Regions from separate parts of the Pseudarthrobacter phenanthrenivorans Sphe3 genome, predicted to be linked through region 3. Evidence: riboswitches for the same ligand, from Rfam matches in the RefSeq annotation. Region 3 holds a riboswitch; each other region holds the start of a gene.
The links. Region 3 has a riboswitch for thiamine pyrophosphate ahead of thiD (bifunctional hydroxymethylpyrimidine kinase/phosphomethylpyrimidine kinase). Riboswitches for the same ligand answer to the same signal wherever they lie in the genome.
Positions count from the first base shown of each region.

Region 1 (6,000 bases), 1.5 Mb from region 3:
GAGCATGATGACGCTGCGGGTGCGGCGGGCAGCATCCACGTCCATGGCCTCCAGGTTGAGTACGGCCGGGCGCCGCAGCTGCAGGTCGGTGTCGTTGAGCCAGGTGCAGTCCACTCCAATGGAGGAGAGCACCTCAACAATCCGGTTCACCTCTTCTATCCGTGCCAGGCGGCGAAGGATGGTGGTTCCCCGGTTGATCAGGCTGGCGCACAGCAATGCCACGCCGGCGTTCTTGCTGCTGTTGACATCCACAGTACCGGAAAGGGTGCGTCCGCCCTCAACGCGCAGATGGGTCATCTGCGGCTTGCCTACGTTCACGATGCTCCGGCCGAAGATCGCTTCGAGGCGCTGGATCATCTTCAGGCTCAGGTTCTGCTTCCCCTGCTCCATCCGGGCGACGGCGCTCTGGCTTGTTCCCAGCTCCGCGGCCAGCTGGCCCTGGGTCCAACCCTTTTCGCCCCGGGCGTCCCTCAACATGGCGGCTACGTGCTCAGTGGTTTCCTGCGTCATAATCCAATTTATATCATAAATGATGTAAATGCTAGGAAAATCAGGCGGTGACGTGCCGTAGGCAAGGGTGGCTACCCACTACATGCGATAGAAACGGGTCTTTCGACTCCTTGACCGGTGGAGGGGGAGGCGAGAGACTGGATCAGCACCTCGTCGTCCAGCCGCAACGGAGGCAGCATGCGCCGGACACCTCCCTCCCACCTCACGGCACCCGCCCGCCACCGGCGCATCTTCCTGGCGCTCGCGGGCCTGCTTGCTGCGGCACTGCTGCTCCTCGGAGGTTCGCCTGCCTTCGCGGCGCCGTCGCCGGGCGAAGGAAAGCAATCCCTTCTGGGCAACGATGTCTCCTGGCCGCAGTGCAATGGGGAGCTTCCCACGGGCCAGGCCTTCGGTGTTGTGGGCGTCAACAACGGCCTGGCCAACAACACCAACCCCTGCCTCACGGAGCAGCTTACGTGGGCCGAGGATTCGGCTGGCCACCCCGAGCAGCCCACGGTCTCCCTGTACGTCAACACGGCAAACCCCGGCGCCGCCGGCTCCTGGTGGCCGGAAAGCAATGAGTACCCTGCTGGCCGGACCATCCACAATCCCTACGGCACCTGCAAGGCCGGGGACTATGGGACCGCGTGCGCCTACATGTACGGCTACGCCAAGGCGTACGACAACGCCACCCGCCGCGGTGTCAGCAACCCTGCCGGCTATTTCTGGTGGCTGGACGTGGAAACCGAGAACACCTGGTCGGGCACAAACAAGGATGCCAACCGGACCGTCCTGGAAGGCATGACGGACTTCTTCCACAGCATCGGCGCGCAGGTGGGGATCTACTCCACCGGCCAGCAGTGGGACCGGATCGTGGGACCAGTCAGCAGTTCGAGCAACCTCTACAACCTGCCGAGCTGGCTGGCCGGATCGCTGAACGCCGCAGGAGCGGCCAGGGCCTGCTCAGAGCCGCCCCTTACCGGCGGCGGCACCGTGGCACTGACCCAGTTCGTATCGAACGGGTTTGACTACAATTACTCCTGCCGGTGAGGCAGGCGGGGTCAGGTCCCCAGCCACACCATGTTCCACGTGCCCATGGTGAGCGCCGCGGCAACAGCCGTTCCTGCCATGAGCACACCGCCGGCCAGCACCCAGGCATCCAGCACGCTGTAGGTTGATTCCCGGGCCCAGGTCCGACGTCCCCCGCCGAAGCCGCGGGCTTCCATGGTCACCGCCAGCCGTGACGCCCTGCGGATGGCCTGCACCAGGAGCCCGAAGCTCTGCCCCAGGGTGGCCTTGATCCGCTGCGCCGCAGTGCCCCTGGATCCCACCCCGCGCGCGCGGCGCGCCATGCCGATGGTCTGCCACTCTTCCGCCATCAGCCCCACCAGCCGCATGGCGGCCAGCGTCCCCAGGACGAACCGGTGCGGCAGCCGCGCCTTCTGCGCCAGCGCATCGGCCAGGTCCGTGGGATCCGTACAGCTCATCAGCAGCACGGCAGGCAGCGCAATCGCCAGTCCGCGCAGCATGAAACCGATCCCCAACTCCAGCGAACCTTCACTCATGGTCCAGATGCCGACGTCGATCAGCGTCCTGCCGCTGTCCGGCGCCAGGATGGAGGTGCTCCAGCCCCCTACCGCGGCCGCCAGGATGAGCGGCCAGCCGCGCTGCCACAGCAGCGTCAGGGTGAGTCCGGCCAGTGGGAAGAGCAGGAACTCAAAGGCGAGCGCAACGGACGCGGACACCCAATCGATGGACAGCGCCAGCACCGCAGTTATGAGGAAGACGGCGGCAAACTTGCTCAGGGGGTTGGCCCGGGCAAGCAGCGCCTGGTTTCCGCGCAGGTTGAGCTCCTGCCTCACGATGCCTCCCACCTCATGGCTGCACCTGTCCCGCCGCGGCCATCCGCAGTTCCGTCCCGCCCAGCGCGGCCGTGAATTCGGCGTCGTGCGTCACGGACACCACGGCCGTGCCGGCGTCCAACAGCTCGGACAGGAACGACGCCAGCTCCGCCCACGTGTTGGCATCCTGGCCGAACGTGGGCTCGTCCAGGACCAGCACCTGGGGGTGGGCGGCCAGGACGGTGGCCACGGAAAGCCGCCGCTTCTCCCCGCCCGAGAGCGTGTAAGGGTTGGCGTCCACGAGGTGGGCAAGCCGCAGCCGCTCCAGCAGCTCGTCCACGCGCTCCCCGCCATGGCCCAGGTGCCGCGGCCCGAAACGCAGCTCGTCAAGCACATTGCCCGTGACGAACTGGTGCTCGGGTTCCTGGAACACCGTGCCGATCCGCTCAATGAGCACCTCGGCTTTCCACTTGTACGGGTCTATTCCGGCGCCGCGGCTGAGGTCCAGGGTGGCGGAAACCTTCCCCGCGGCCGGCTCGAGGAGTCCGGCCAGGGTCAGGGCAAACGTTGACTTCCCGGCTCCGTTGGGACCCGTGATTGCCAGCGCCTGTCCGGCACGCACCTGCGCTGAGATACCTTCCTGCACGGGCACCGGAGGTATCTTCCGGAAGCCGGTGCGGCGTGCTCTTTCGCGGGACACGGCCAGATTCTCGGCGGCGAGCAGCAGGCTGCCTGCACCGGCGGCGGGTTCCTGCCCGCGCGGCCTGGTGTCCGGGACATAGCCGGGCACCCAGACACCGGCGGCAATCAGCATGCTGCGCGCATCCGCCAGCACCTGGTCCGGCGGGCCGTCGAGCAGCACCGCTTCCTCAGTGGCGCTGCCCGGCTGAAGCACCACGATGCGGTCCACCAGGTCCTTCCATACGGACACGCGGTGTTCCACCACCACCAGGGTGGCCCCGGTCTTGTCCAGGCACCGCGCCACCGCGTCACGCACCTCCAGGACCCCAGCGGGATCGAGATTGGCAGTAGGCTCGTCCAGCAGGATCAGCCCCGGGCGCATGGCGAGGATGCCTGCCAGCGCGAGGCGCTGCTTCTGCCCGCCGGACAGTGCCGACGTCGGATGGTCCAGCGGCAGGTGGGACAGGCCGACGTCGTCCAATGCTTCATGCACGCGGGCCCAGATGGCGTCGCGGGGCACGGCAAGGTTCTCCGCACCGAAAGCGACGTCGTCGCCTACCCGGGAGAGGACCACCTGGGTCTCCGGGTCCTGCTGCATGAGGCCGGCGCGGCCACGCTGTTCGCGCGGGGACGCCCCGTCAACCAGCAGCGAGCCGGATTCGTCGGAGTCGCCGGCCCCGCCGTCGTCGTCCGCATCGCCCAGCACCCCTGCCAAGGCATGGAGGAGGGTGGACTTGCCGGCGCCCGATGGCCCCAGCAGGAGGACGCGCTCCCCCGGCAGGATGTCCAGCTCAAGGGCCTGCACCGCGGGCGTGGACCGCCCGGCATGCCGCCAGCCCCAGCCGCGGGCGCTGACGGCCGCCGGACGCACTGCCGCCGGAGCGTCATGGCGGGTAGGTGCAGCCATCAGGAGAAGACGGGCTCCGTTGCTGCCTTTCGTGAGGCAAAGGAGCTCAGGACGCCGGTCTTCGCCAGCCCGCGGGTGGCGAGCCAGGACAGGGCGCCCGCGATGATCGCGCCGGAAATCATGGTGAAGATGATGTACGCCAGCTTGTCGCCGCCTGAGTACGCGATGTTCCAGCCCCACGGAGCGAAGGAGTCGTTCAGGCCGCAGAAGAGGCCCGCCGCAGCGCCTGCCAACAGGGAAACGGGCAGGTTGAACTTCCGGTACACGAAGATCGCGAAAACGATCTCCGCTCCCAGGCCCTGGACAAAGCCGGAGAACAGTACGGAGGCGCCGTACTGGGAGCCCATGAGCAGCTCACCGGTGGCTGCAACGGTCTCGCAGAACAGCGCGGCGCCGGGCTTGCGAATGATGAGCATGCCTAGTACCGCCGGAATCATCCAGCCGCCGGCGATGAGGCCCGTGAGGGGCGGGGTAGACGGCATTCATGGGCGCCGAGACTGCGGCCGCACCCTGGGACCACGCCCAGAAAATAACGCCGCCGGCAATGGCGATAAGGGCCGCCACCACGATGTCCACCACGCGCCAGGACTTGGCCGTGCTCTTCTTCACTGCTGTTGTTGCCATGCGATCCTCCTGAGGAACAGGAGGGGAAAGTGGACGCGGCTGCCGGCACTGCTGCCGATGCGCGCGCACTTCGAGAACTCGACTCCCTTGCGCCGGTACTAACCGGATCAGGTTCGAGGGTCTGCGGCTGTCCGCACTCTCAGCGCCCACCTGCGGTGCCTGGCATGGCCAGTCCGACGGCGGCGCTCCCCTGTCGTTGAATGATTCTGTGTGTAAATAATCGCCCTGGTGGGCGTGGTCCAGTTTACACCGCAGGAGGGGTAGATTGTGGCCCATGACTGCCACTCCGCCCCATGTGACCGAGTACGATCCGGACTCCGACGCCGCCCAGCCCGAGGGATCGCTGGAAGCATTGATCGCCCGGATCGAGGCGGAAGTCCGGGAACTGCAGTTTCCCGGGTTTTCTCCGGATGATTCCCTGAACCTGGGCCTGCTCCTGGTGGAACTGGGCAAGGAACGGGACCTGCCCATCGCCATCGACATCACCAAGGGCAGGCAGGTCCTCTTCCACGTGGCCCTGCCTGGCGCCACACCGGACAACGACCACTGGATCCGCGCCAAGCAGCGCACTGCCGCCCGGTACGAGGTGCCCTCGCTGCTGGTGGGACTGCGCGGCCGGCTCGGGGGCGGACGAATCGAGGATCAGGGCTGGTTCGACGAACGCCGCTATGCCGCCCATGGCGGGTCGTTTCCCGTCTATGTGACTGGCGTGGGTGCGGTAGCCACCGTCACAGTTTCCGGGCTTCCGCAGGTCCAGGACCATGATCTGGTGGTGGAGGCGTTGCGGGAGGTCCTTCAGGGAGTGCGGTCCGGAGACGGGTTGTGACCGGACCGGCCGGCGAAAACCAGGTCCGGGCGGCGCTGGACAAAGCCTCGGATGAGATGATTTTCATCGGCCCGGACCACCCTTACTATCCGCTGCTGGCGGAGCTGGTGTCCGCCGTCGGAAATTCCTGGCAGCAGGGCTATGACCACGGCCGCCGGGGCGGGGACGACGCGAACCCCTACACGTGGAACAGCGCGGCGGGCTGATCCGCCGCCAGAGGAAATACAAAGGCTGCTTAGCATTTACATAGTAATCATGCTTACTATGTTGTCTCCCGGCTTATGAGGAGTACAGGACATGGCAGCCAGCACCCGCCTGACAGGCGCCCGCACAGGCCTGCAGAGAGCTGCTTTGGGCACCGCCGCCGTGTTCTGCCTGGCTGGCGTCCTCGGCTTCGTCCCGGGCGTCACCGCCAACTATGGTTCCCTGGGCCTTGCCGGCCATGGATCCGGAGCGCTCCTGCTGGGGATTTTCCAGGTTTCAGCACTTCACAACATCGTGCACCTGCTCTTCGGTGTGGCAGGCGTCCTGATGGCGCGCACCCACGCGCAAGCCAGGAGCTACCTCGTCTATGGCGGAGTGATCTACCTCGTCCTGTGGCTGTACGGCCTGCTGGTAGGCGACACCACGCC
Region 1 covers NC_015145.1:3,943,843-3,949,842, forward strand. The annotation lists gene ASPHE3_RS18310 (UDP-N-acetylglucosamine 1-carboxyvinyltransferase) at 1-510, opposite strand, end outside; gene ASPHE3_RS18315 (glycoside hydrolase family 25 domain-containing protein) at 688-1,539, shown strand; gene ASPHE3_RS18320 (energy-coupling factor transporter transmembrane component T family protein) at 1,551-2,351, opposite strand; gene ASPHE3_RS18325 (ABC transporter ATP-binding protein) at 2,365-3,918, opposite strand; partial or broken gene ASPHE3_RS18330 (ECF transporter S component) at 3,918-4,542, opposite strand; TPP riboswitch at 4,609-4,744, opposite strand; gene ASPHE3_RS18335 (heme-degrading domain-containing protein) at 4,817-5,368, shown strand; gene ASPHE3_RS18340 (hypothetical protein) at 5,365-5,574, shown strand; gene ASPHE3_RS18345 (DUF4383 domain-containing protein) at 5,666-6,000, shown strand, end outside.
Region 1: it holds a riboswitch for thiamine pyrophosphate, as region 3 does, so the genes downstream of both, ASPHE3_RS18330 (ECF transporter S component) here and thiD (bifunctional hydroxymethylpyrimidine kinase/phosphomethylpyrimidine kinase) in region 3, are expected to answer to the same signal.

Region 2 (6,000 bases), 410 kb from region 3:
AAGCGGCGCCGCGGAACAGCATGCCTGCCGAATGCATGATGGCCAGCTGGCGCGGGTCGGTAGGATCCAGGCTCCGCAGGTATTCGCCGTAGCTCATTTCGCCGTTCCAGGGCCGCCCCAGCGCCTCCGTCTGCAGCCGGAAATGGTTCAGGGAGCGTTCATCCGGCGAGGGCATGGTCCGCAGTATGCCCACTTTCCCGGCCAGCATCATCTGCGCTGCGGCCATGCCGGTCATGAGCGAGATCTGGGCGTTCCAGTCCTCCACCGGCAGCTGCGGGGCAGCGGCAATCCGGTAGCCGCCGTCGGGAAGCTGCACTATCTCCTGGTCCGGCATGTTCAGGCTGGCGCCCTCCCTTGCGCGCTCCAGCTCCACTCGCTTGAGCCCCACTTCCCTCAGGAGGTGCAGCACGTCGGAGGGGCTGCCGCCGTCGAGCTCCGCCTGGGCCCCCTTGTAGCTGAGCTTGGCCCGGCTCCGCATCCGCGCCCGCCTGACGGCAACCTCGGCCACCTCGGCCCCCTCGTCAAGGCGGAAGTCCCACACGAACGCGGAGCAGTCCTGGCCGGGCAGGAGGCTTCCCGCCCCCTCGCTGATGACTTCCGGATGCAGCGGGATGCGGCCGTCCGGCGTGTAGAACGTCTGTCCCCGGCGCCGTGTCTCGGCGTCCAGCGGTCCGCCGGGTGCAACAAAGGAGGGAACGTCAGCGATGGCATACAGCACCCGGTAGCCCCCGCCGTCGCGTTCGATAAAAAGCGCCTGGTCCAGGTCGGTGGACGACGCCGGATCGATCGTGATGAACTCCACCGCCGTCAGGTCATAGGCCGGAAGCCGCAAAGCCGAGACTGCGGCTTCCGCGTCCTCCACTGCCTCGGCAGGGTACGGGCCGGGCAGCTCAAGCTCGGTCCGCAGCGCGCTCAGGGCCGCCTCAAGGGCGTTCGTGTGCTCGTGGACATTGGGGGCCAGCCGATGATGTGACACGAAAATCAGCGTAGCCCCAATTGTGCGGATCGTGCATGAAACGGCGCGGAGGACGGGCTGGTTTTCGGCTGCAGCCTCACGGACGGGCGGCGTCCAGCGCAGCCAGGAGTGAAGCTGCCGCCGCTGCGGGCTCGTCGGCTTCGGTGATGGCGCGGACCACCACGATCCGGCTGGCGCCGGCCTCCACCACCTGTTCCACGTTGCCGTGGTCAATCCCGCCGATCGCGAACCAGGGGACGCCGCCGTCGGACTCTTCCTGCCGGCCCGCTGCGGCGGCAGCGTACTTCACCAGGTCCAGTCCGACGGCGGCGCGGCCCGGCTTGGTGGGTGTTGCCCAGAGGGGTCCCACGCAGAAGTAGTCCAGCGCTGCGGGCCCCGCAGCAGCTGCCAGGGCCGCGTCCACCTGCTCCGGGCTGTGGCTGGACAGGCCAATAGCGGCGTTCCCGTTGAGCAGCGTTCTGGCCGCGTTGAGGGGGAGGTCCTTCTGTCCAATGTGGAACACCGGCGCACCGGAAAGGACGGCGATGTCCGCACGGTCGTTCACGGCCCACAAGCGGCCGTGGCGGACGGCCGCTTCCTTCAGCAACGCCAGCAGTTCCAGTTCCTCTGCCGCCTCAATCGACTTGTCCCGCAACTGGATGATGTCCACCCCGCCCGCGAACGCGGCATCGACGAACTGTTCGAAGTCGCCGCGGTCCCGCCGCGCATCCGTGCAGAGGTACAACCGTGCTGCCTGCAGGCCTGCGCTGCCTTCGGCATTGATAAAGGCGTCGGTTCCGGGGACATGGGAAGCGGCGGGGGAGGGGGACACATTCATGGGAGCCAGCCTAGTTCCTCTACACTGGCCTCGTACTGCGGGAGCCGCGGCAGCTGTCATAAAGCGCCGGGCTGAGAGGGCGTCAGAGCCGACCGCTTGACCTGATCCGGCTAATACCGGCGTAGGGAAGGAGACACATGAGCGAACCGCCGCACCCTGGTGCTTTCGATGAACCAGCCGGGCCAGGGGCCGTGATCCGTGCCGATGTTGCCGTTATCGGCGGAGGAGTCATCGGGCATTCCATCGCCTGGGAGGTGAGGCGGTCCGGGCGGTCAGTGGTGGTCATCGATGATGCCCCCGGCTCCGGGGCCAGCTGGGCTGCTGCAGGAATGCTTGCTCCCGTCAGCGAACTGCACTACCAGGAGGAAGACCTCCTGGAGCTCATGCTCGACGCTGCCGCCCGCTGGCCCGCTTTTGCCGCTGACCTCGCCGCGGCTGCCGGGTCGGATCCCGGATACCTTACGACGCCGACGCTCGCCGTGGGTGCCGACTCCGCCGACCGGCAGGCGCTGCTGGACCTGCGGGCCGTGCAGCAGGCCAACGGACTCACGGTGGAGCCCCTCACCATCCGTGAAGCCCGGCGGCGGGAGCCCCTGCTGAGCCCTGCCATTGCCTGCGCGCTGGATACCCCTGCTGACCATCAGGTGGATCCGCGGCAACTGCTGGCCTGCCTGCGCCGTACCCTGGCCCGGCACGAGGGCGGAGCCGGGAGCGGCGGAAGCTTCGTGGCCGGAGCCGTGGACGGCTATGCCGTGCCGGACAGGGCAGCGGGCCTGTTCTGGCAGGACGGTGCAGTTTCGGGCGCGCGGCTGGCCGGCGGCGGGACTGTCCTTGCCGGGGAGACAGTGGTGGCCAATGGCCTGGACGCGGCGGCACTCGCCGGCCTGCCGGAGGACCTGCGCCTGCCCTTGCGGCCCGTGCACGGTGACATCCTGCGCCTGGCAGTGCCCGCACACCTCCGGCCCCTGCTTACCTCCACCGTCAGGGGACTTGTCCGTGGTGTCCCCGTGTACATCGTGCCGCGCCGGGATGGCACTGTGGTGGTCGGGGCCACGCAGCGGGAGGATGCCCTCGGGCAGGGCAACGGGTCCAACACCGGGGCGGTCTCCGCCGGGGGTGTTTACCAGCTGCTCCGCGACGCCCAGGTTTTGGTGCCCGCGGTGGCGGAGCTCGAGCTGCTGGAATGCACAGCACGTCCCAGGTCCGGCACTCCGGACAACGCCCCGCTGCTGGGGCGGGTGCCGCTGGCGGTCCGCCCTGCAGGGCACGAAGAACAGAAGTACGTGGAAGGCCTCATCATCGCCACCGGCTTTTTCCGCCATGGCGTACTGCTGGCCCCCGCCGCGGCCGCAATCTGCCGGGAGTTGCTGGACGGCAGGGGAGACCCGCGCTGGGTCCCTTTTGATCCCGCACGTTTTTCGGACGGCCTTTCGCGCAGCGCAGTCCGCCCGGGTGGCGTTGCCGCCACCGGACCTGACATCAAGGAGAAAGTATGAATATCACCCTGAACGGAACCGGGCATACCGTGCCTGAGGGCGCATCCATCACCATGCTCGTCAGCGAGGTCACGGGGCGTGACCTGGCTGCTGACGGCCAGGCTGTTGACGGCCGCCGGCTGGGCGTGGCGGTGGCACGCAACGCCACTGTGGTGCCGCGGAGCATGTGGTTCGCCACCGCGCTCGCGGAGGGCGACGACGTCGAACTCGTAACCGCAGTCCAAGGAGGCTGACCATGACCGAAACCAGCACCCTCCATGCCGGCGCCGGGCAGGACCCGCAGGACGCCCTGGTGATTGACGGCGTCGCCCTGGGGTCACGGCTGATTATGGGGACGGGTGGCGCCCCCAGCCTGGACGGCCTGGGCGCCGCGCTCCTGGCCTCCGGAACCTCTCTCACCACGGTGGCGATGCGCCGCTATTCACCCGCCGAGACGGGCTCGCTCTTCCAGCTGCTGCTGGACCACGGCATCCGGGTCCTTCCCAACACCGCGGGGTGTTTCACCGCCCGGGATGCCGTCCTCACCGCCGAGCTTGCCCGGGAGGCGCTGGAAACAGACTGGGTGAAGCTTGAGGTCATCGCCGACGAGCACACCCTCCTGCCGGACGCCGTCGAGCTCGTGGACGCCACCGAACAGCTGGTCAACAGGGGGTTCAAGGTGTTTGCGTACACCAATGACGATCCCGTCCTCGCGCTTCGGCTCGAGAACCTGGGCGCCACCGCCGTGATGCCGCTCGGTTCTCCCATCGGTACCGGCCTGGGCATCCTCAATCCGCACAACATCGAGCTCATCGTGTCCCGCGCCTCGGTTCCGGTGGTGCTGGACGCCGGCATCGGCACCGCGTCCGACGCCGCCCTCGCCATGGAGCTGGGGTGCGACGCCGTGCTGCTCGCGACGGCGGTGACCCGCGCGCAGGACCCGGCGATGATGGGGGAGGCCTTCAAACACGCCGTTATCGCGGGTAGGCTGGCGAGAGCGGCCGGTCGTATACCCCGCCGTGAACACGCGCTGGCGTCGTCGGCGATGGAGGGCAGGGCAGAGTTCCTGTAGTTGCCCGTTTTCCGCCGCCGGCGCCCTCACCCTAGGAGCAGCAGTGGCGGGCAAGGAAGCAGTTCCCCCGGAACGCATCGACGAAGCCCTGGCTGCACTGCCGGACTGGAGGTTGGACGACGGCGGTCTGGTCACCGTCTTCAAGACGCCGACGGCGGCCGCCGCGCTCGAGCTGATTGCCGCCGTCGGACGCCTGGCCGAGGACCTGAACCACCACCCGGACCTCGACTGGCGCTACAACCGGGTCTTTATCCGCTACACCTCCCACGACGCCGGAGGACAGGTGACCGAGCGGGATCTCGCGGCAGCCGCCGGCTCCAGTGAAGCGGCGGCAGCGGCGGGGGCCGTGGCGGAACCGGCGAAGTACGCGCCGGGGCGCTGATTACCGGCCACGTCAAGCGGCCCTGTCATTGGAGCGCTGCAACATTGTCCTTAAGCAAAGGGGCCGCCACCCCAGGGGGTGGCGGCCACTTTGGCTTGCGCAGGAACCCGTAACTAGGCCCGAAGGATAGCCGTCAGCCGTTCTATATCCTGGCGGGCACGCCTGCGGCCAAGATACAGGGCTGCCGCAGTTGCGGCGGCGGCGCCCAGCACGATGGGCAGGACCCACGGCAGCCAGGTCAGCCCGGGCCGGTACCCAAAGCCGGCGGCCATGAGGGTGATCCACGTCAGGGCCGCCGCTGCCACGGCTACCCCGGCGGGCAGGCCCGCCCCGTACTTGGCGTGCCGCTTGTCATTCGCCCAGACAATAAAGCCTGCTGCGGCGGCAGCCAGTACAACGATGGTCAGTGAAAGCATGGATCTCCTTGGGCTACGGTCGGCTTCTCCGGCGGGCGCTAGAACTGGCCGAAACCTACGCGCCGTGCTTCTTCTGCACCAATCTCCACATAGCCCAGGGCGTTTCCGGGAACAATGATCAGGCGTCCCTTTTCATCCTTCAGGCGAAGTTCGCTGCCCGTGGTGATGGCTTCCCCCACAACCTTGGCTACCGAATCCGCATCCTCGGTTGATTCGAGCACAATTTCGCGGGCAACATTCTGAACGCCGATCTTTATTTCCACAAGGGCCTCCCAGCCAATCAAAGTTCTCGGGTGATGTCTTATTTGTAGTCTAGGACTCTTTGGGGAAGCGACTGATTCCGCGCCAAGCTAAACGGTAGATCAGGTCGCTGGCCACATCGAGGTCCAGGTCGCCGTCCGTTTCGAGCCAGTACCGGGCGCTGACCTGCGCCATTCCGGCAAGTCCGCGGCCCAGGAGCTGGGCCTCCAGGTGGGGAAGCTTGGTATCTTCGGCGATGACACGGGCAATAGCGTCGGCAAAGGTCCTGTTGAAGGTCTCCAACCGGCCGCTGACGTCCGGGTCATTGATCAGGTCCGACTCGAACACCAGGCGGTGGGCCTGGTCGTCGCTGGCGATGAAGCGGAAGTAGGCACGCATGACGGCCTGCACGCGTTCCTTGTTGTCCGTGGTGGAGTTCAAGGCACCCAGCATCAGCTCGGTAAGGGAGGCCAGGTGGCTTTCCAGCAACGCAAGGTAAAGCTCCCGCTTCGAGGGGAAGTGCTGGTACAGGACGGGTTTGCTGACATGTGCCGTTTCGGCGATCTCGTCCATGGCCGCACCGTGGTAACCGTTCGCCACGAAGACTTCCTGGGCGGCGTTC
Region 2 covers NC_015145.1:2,819,084-2,825,083, reverse strand. The annotation lists gene ASPHE3_RS13050 (RNB domain-containing ribonuclease) at 1-976, opposite strand, end outside; gene thiE (thiamine phosphate synthase) at 1,053-1,793, opposite strand; TPP riboswitch at 1,821-1,938, shown strand; gene ASPHE3_RS13040 (FAD-dependent oxidoreductase) at 1,931-3,289, shown strand; gene thiS (sulfur carrier protein ThiS) at 3,286-3,522, shown strand; gene ASPHE3_RS13030 (thiazole synthase) at 3,525-4,340, shown strand; gene ASPHE3_RS13025 (4a-hydroxytetrahydrobiopterin dehydratase) at 4,384-4,722, shown strand; gene ASPHE3_RS13020 (hypothetical protein) at 4,836-5,138, opposite strand; gene ASPHE3_RS13015 (DUF3107 domain-containing protein) at 5,177-5,401, opposite strand; gene ASPHE3_RS13010 (TetR/AcrR family transcriptional regulator) at 5,451-6,000, opposite strand, start outside.
Region 2: it holds a riboswitch for thiamine pyrophosphate, as region 3 does, so the genes downstream of both, ASPHE3_RS13040 (FAD-dependent oxidoreductase) here and thiD (bifunctional hydroxymethylpyrimidine kinase/phosphomethylpyrimidine kinase) in region 3, are expected to answer to the same signal.

Region 3 (6,000 bases):
GCGGCAGAGGCAGCGGCACCGGCAGCTCCCGAGGCCGTGCCGGAAGCAGCGGCACCCGAAGCGGCTGCATCCGAAACGGAACTTTCCGCAGCGGCCCATCCCGCCGGGGAGGTTGCCCAGGTGTCCAACGCGGCTGGACCCGCGGGACCGGCTGTTGAAGAGCCTGGCGCTGCACAGCAGGCAGAGGCAGCGGAGCAGGCAGCTGAAGACGACCAGAACGAGACCGCACAGCAGCCGGAAGCAGCCGATCAGGGAGAAGCAGCGCAGCCGTCCGCCGGCTCAGGCGCAGCGGCCCCAGCAGAGGCCGCACGGACAGCAGCAACAGGACCGGCAGCAGCCGGCGCGGAACCTGCCCAGCCTGCCGCCCCTGCCAGCCCCTTTGGTTCCCTGTTCATGGAACCCGGTTCACCTACGTCCGTGCTGTTCCAGGCTCCCGATCTCAGCACAGTGGTGCGGCCCGCGCCGGCGCCTGCCGAAGAACCTGAAGAGGGCGGGTCGGAGGAGGATTCGGACGACGCCGGTAGCCGCCGCAGGCGCCGCGGCCGGGGCCGCCGCGGACGCAGCCGGGCCGAGCGTGACGCTGACACGGATCTTGACACCGACGACGCTGCCGACGCCGATGCCGCCGAGGACGCCGATGAGGAGTCAGCAGGCCAGCTGGAAGAGGGCGTGACGTCCCGCCGTCGCCGCCGCCGCCGCCGGGGCGACCAGGACCTCGAACTGTCGGGCGGGGGAGACGACGACCCGCCCAACACGGTGACGCGCGTCCGCGCGCCCCGCGCGGTCAGCGAGCCCGCCGTCAGCAACCGCGTCACCAGCGTCAAGGGTTCCACCCGCCTGGAGGCCAAGAAGCAGCGCCGCCGTGAATCCCGGGACACCGGCCGGCGCCGCACCGTCATCACCGAGGCCGAGTTCCTGGCGCGCCGCGAATCGGTGGACCGCCAGATGATCGTGCGCCAGCGCGACGACAGAATCCAGATCGCTGTCCTGGAAGACGGTGTCCTGGCCGAGCACTTCGTCTCCAAGACCCAGCAGGATTCCCTGATCGGCAACGTCTACCTCGGGAAGGTGCAGAACGTCCTGCCGTCCATGGAAGCCGCTTTCGTGGACATCGGACGCGGCCGCAACGCCGTGCTGTACGCCGGTGAGGTCAACTGGGACGCTGTGAACCTTGAGGGCAAGCAGCGCCGGATCGAAAACGCGCTGAAGTCCGGGGACACCGTCCTGGTCCAGGTGACCAAGGACCCGGTGGGGCACAAGGGTGCACGCCTGACCAGCCAGGTCTCGCTGCCCGGCCGTTACCTTGTCTACGTGCCCGGCGGTTCCATGACGGGCATCTCCCGCAAGCTGCCCGACGTCGAACGCAACCGCCTCAAGCGCATCCTCAAGGACCGGCTTCCAGAGCAGGCAGGCGTCATTGTCCGCACCGCTGCCGAAGGCGCCTCCGAAGAGGAGCTGACGCACGACATCAACCGGCTTCGGGCCCAGTGGGAGGGCATCGAAAGCCAGTCGCAGTCCACCAAGATCCTTGCCCCTGAGCTGCTCTACGGGGAACCGGACCTCACCATCAAGGTGGTCCGCGACGTCTTCAACGAGGACTTCTCCAAGCTGATCGTCTCCGGTGAGGAAGCCTGGGACACCATCGAGGCCTACGTCACCTACGTTGCCCCGGACCTGGTGGGCCGGCTCGAGAAGTGGACCAAGGACCAGGACATTTTCAGCGCCTGGCGGATCGACGAGCAGATCCACAAGGCCCTGGAGCGGAAGGTCTTCCTGCCCTCCGGCGGCTCGCTGGTGATCGACCGCACGGAGGCCATGACCGTGGTGGACGTCAATACCGGAAAATTCACCGGCAGCGGCGGCAACCTCGAAGAGACCGTGACCAAGAACAACCTTGAAGCCGCGGAGGAAGTGGTCCGCCAGCTGCGCCTGCGCGATATCGGCGGCATCATCGTCATCGACTTCATCGACATGGTGCTTGAATCCAACCGCGACCTGGTGCTCCGCAGGCTGGTGGAGTGCCTGGGCCGCGACCGTACCAAGCACCAGGTGGCCGAGGTTACCTCCCTGGGGCTGGTGCAGATGACGCGCAAGCGCATGGGCACCGGCCTGCTTGAAGTGTTCGGCGAGCAGTGTGAGGCCTGCGCAGGCCGCGGCGTGGTCACCCACGACGATCCCGTGGAGCACCGCCGCGCCAACATCGTTGCCGCCGAGCACCATGTGCAGCGCTCGGACAACCGTCCGGATGCCCGCGCCGAGAGCCACCGCACGGAGGGCCAGCGCCAGGACAGCAGCCAGCCGGGCGTCCGCCCCGACCGGAAGCGCCGCCGTGGCCGCGGCGGGCAGCAGCCGGACGTGGCCCCCGCTGCCGCGGTCCACGTGCACACAGTCCACCCTGACCAGGCCGACGCCGAGCGGCATGCCAAGGCGGAAGCCACCAGGCTGGCCCTCGCCAACATCGCCGCGGCTGCCCATGCTGCCCACCTGCACGACGATGAGGTGGCGGCAGCAAGGCAGGCGCCCCAGTCGCCGTCCCAGTCCCAGCAGCCCCAGCCGCAGGCCCAGCCTGCAGTACCGGCAGAGCCGGAGAAGCACGACGCCGATGCGTCGCGGCCGGCTGCGGTCCTGACGTTCGGCGGGGAGAAAGTTGTCCTGCCGTTCGTGGAGCATGCAGATGAGCCGCAGGCCAAGCCCGCGCTAACACTGGACCGGCTTGCGGAGGCGTTTGCCCACCTGGGCGAGCCCGCTCCCGCGGCGACTGCTGAACCGTCCGCACCCCAGGACGAGCCCGTGCACAGCCAGCCCGTGCACAGCCAGCCGGTTCTGGACCAGCCGGTCCTGAAGCAGCCGGTCCTGAAGCAGCCCGCCCAGGAGCGGCCGGTTCCTGCTTCCGCGGTGAAGGACTATTCGGACCACACGCTGGAGCAGTCCCGTCCCCGCAGGGCCCGCCGCAACCGGAGCGCCAGCCGCGCGCAGGGTGCAGCCAATGAAACCACCGTCCAGCAGCACGAGGGTGTTCCGGCCGCGGCGCCGGGACACTCCGGGTCCGGACATTCCCACGCGGCCAAGGCTCCTGAGCCGGGCCAGGCAGAGGCGGCCAAGGCAGGCAGCAGCAAGCCCGCAGAGGCGCCGATCATCCTGGGCGTCGGGGTCCCTGCCTCCGAGCTCTAGGACCCGGGAAAAGCCGGATGCCCGGCAAACCACGTATTGTGTGGCTTGCCGGGCATCCGTTGTTTAAGGGTCAGGGCTTTCTCCAGGTGCCAGTCGCACTGCGTCACCTTCCTCCTTCGGCCGGCAAAAAAGCTAGGCTGGGGAATCGACACGGGGTGCCGCGCAGAGAGCCGGCTGAGATCCACACCCGTTGAACCTGTCCGGTTAGCACCGGCGAAGGGATGTCTCTTGTCTACGACCCTTACAGTGCCCGCTGCCACCCCACACCCCGCGCCTGCCGCTGCGGACCTGGCCGGCCAGGGCCGGGACGTGCCACGCGTCCTGTCCATTGCCGGTTCCGACCCGTCCGGCGGCGCCGGCATCCAGGCCGACCTGAAAAGCATCGCCGCCCACGGCGGCTACGGCATGGCAGCCATCACCGCCCTCACGGCACAGAACACCTGCGGTGTGAGCGCAGTCCACGTCCCTCCCGCTGCCTTCCTCACCCGGCAGCTCGAGGCCATCAGTGATGACATCGTCATTGACGCCGTCAAGATTGGGATGCTGGGCGACGCCGAAGTTATTGAGGCAGTCCGGGGATGGCTCGCAAAGGTGCGTCCCGCCGTCGTGGTCCTGGACCCTGTCATGGTGGCCACCAGCGGCGACCGCCTGCTCCAGGAGTCCGCCGAAGCCGCCCTCCGCGGCCTGCTGCCCCTGGCCCACTTGATAACCCCCAATCTCGCCGAACTCGCCATGCTGGTGGGCGGTCCGGTGCAGGAAACCTGGGACGGGGCACTCGAACAGGGCAGGCAACTGGCCTCCGCCAGCGGCGCCACGGTCCTGGTCAAAGGCGGCCACCTTGCCGGGGACGAGTGCCCTGACGCGTTAGTCAATACCTCCGGCATCCTTGGTGAGGAAGTGGTGGTGGTTCCCGGAAAGCGGGTGGCTACGGCAAACAGCCACGGCACTGGCTGCTCCCTCTCGTCCGCCATGGCCACAGTCCAGGCGCGGCTGGGGGACTGGGAGGCGTCGCTCCGGGAGGTCAAACCGTGGCTGGCCGGGGCGCTGGAGGCCTCCGGCCGGCTGGGGGTGGGATCGGGCAGCGGGCCCGTCCACCACTTCCACCACGTCCGGGCGGATAAACCTGAGGGAAGTTTCGCGGCCGGGCTGTGGACGGAAGCGGAAAACGACCTGGCAGAGATCTACGCCCTGGAGTTCATCCGGGACCTGGTGTCGGGGACCCTGCCGGAGCACCAGTTTGCGTACTACCTCGCACAGGACGCCATCTACCTCAATGGCTACTCGCGGGTGCTGGCCAGGGCCAGCGCACTGGCGCCCACGGAAGCGGAGCAGCTTTTCTGGGCACGCTCAGCGCAGCAATGCCTTGAGGTGGAATCGGAACTGCACCGCTCCTGGCTGGCCGCCCGCCCGGTGTGGCCCGGGCCCGGCCCGGTGACCAAGTCCTACGTGGACCACCTGGTGGCGGCATCGGCGTCGGGCAGTTACGCCGTCCTCGCCGCCGCAGTCCTGCCCTGCTTCTGGCTGTATGCCGAAGCCGGGAAGGCGCTCCACGCCCAGTTCCTTGCTGCCGGGGAACCGGCCGGACATCCCTACGCGGACTGGCTCCGCACCTATGCCGATGAGGGCTTTGCCGAAGCAACCCGGACGGCGATTGCCGTGGTGGACCGCGCCGGACTGACCGCCTCGGACGCTGAAAGGGCCGCCATGGTGACCGCCTTCAAGCAGTCCTGCCGCTTGGAAGTGGAGTTTTTCGACGCGCCGCGCCTTCACTCCTGACTGCCGCCGGCGCCGCGCACCGGTAGTATGGTGGGGCGCCGGTCCGGCTGCGGAATTGTTGTGTGGTTCCTATCACAGACAACCCGCCGGGACCAGCCTCATTTGCGGCCGGAGACAAAACTAGCGTATTCTAGATCTTCGGTGCTTACGCCAACACTTGGGTTATGACCCCACGGCGTTGAGGCACAGCGAGAGCCCAGCCACTTACGGAGCAGGGTTCCGCACGCAAATTTGTAATAAACGTCGAGAGAAGTGAGTTCCCAAGTGGTGTACGCGATTGTCCGCGCAGGCGGCCGCCAAGAGAAGGTTTCCGTTGGAGACTTCGTTACCCTGAACCGCGTCGCCGGTGGAGCTGGCAGCACCATTCAGCTGCCCGCACTGCTCCTGGTAGACGGTGACAAAGTCACCTCCGCCGCTGCCGACCTGGCCAAGGTGACTGTCACGGCTGAGATCCTCCAGGACCTCCGTGGTCCTAAGATTGTCATCCAGAAGTTCAAGAACAAGACCGGTTACAAGAAGCGCCAGGGTCACCGCCAGGAACTGACCAAGGTCAAGATCACCGGCATTCAGTAACCACCGGTTACCGTTCAGGTTTTTCAACAGATTCCCCAGAATTTAGAGGCAGGCATTTCAGATGGCACATAAAAAGGGCGCGAGCTCCACTCGCAACGGTCGTGACTCCAACGCTCAGTACCTCGGCGTCAAGCGCTTCGGCGGCCAGGTAGTTTCCGCCGGCGAGATCATCGTCCGCCAGCGCGGCACCCACTTCCACCCGGGCGCCGGCGTTGGCCGTGGCGGCGACGACACCCTGTTCGCACTGACCCCGGGAGCCGTTGAATTCGGCACCCGCCGCGGTCGTCGCGTCGTCAACATCGTTGCTGCTGCAGCTGCAGAGTAACAAAGAGTTCTGAAGCGGTGGAGCGGGCCATACGGTCCGCTCCACTGTTCTTTTAACCGCATTACAATCGTCTTGGCGCCCTTGGGCGTCCAGGAAACAGCACTGAGGAGATCCACGTGGCCAGCTTTGTAGACCGGGTAGTACTGCACGTATCC
Region 3 covers NC_015145.1:2,405,396-2,411,395, reverse strand. The annotation lists gene ASPHE3_RS11195 (Rne/Rng family ribonuclease) at 1-3,171, shown strand, start outside; TPP riboswitch at 3,313-3,410, shown strand; gene thiD (bifunctional hydroxymethylpyrimidine kinase/phosphomethylpyrimidine kinase) at 3,418-4,947, shown strand; gene rplU (50S ribosomal protein L21) at 5,212-5,520, shown strand; gene rpmA (50S ribosomal protein L27) at 5,582-5,845, shown strand; gene obgE (GTPase ObgE) at 5,962-6,000, shown strand, end outside.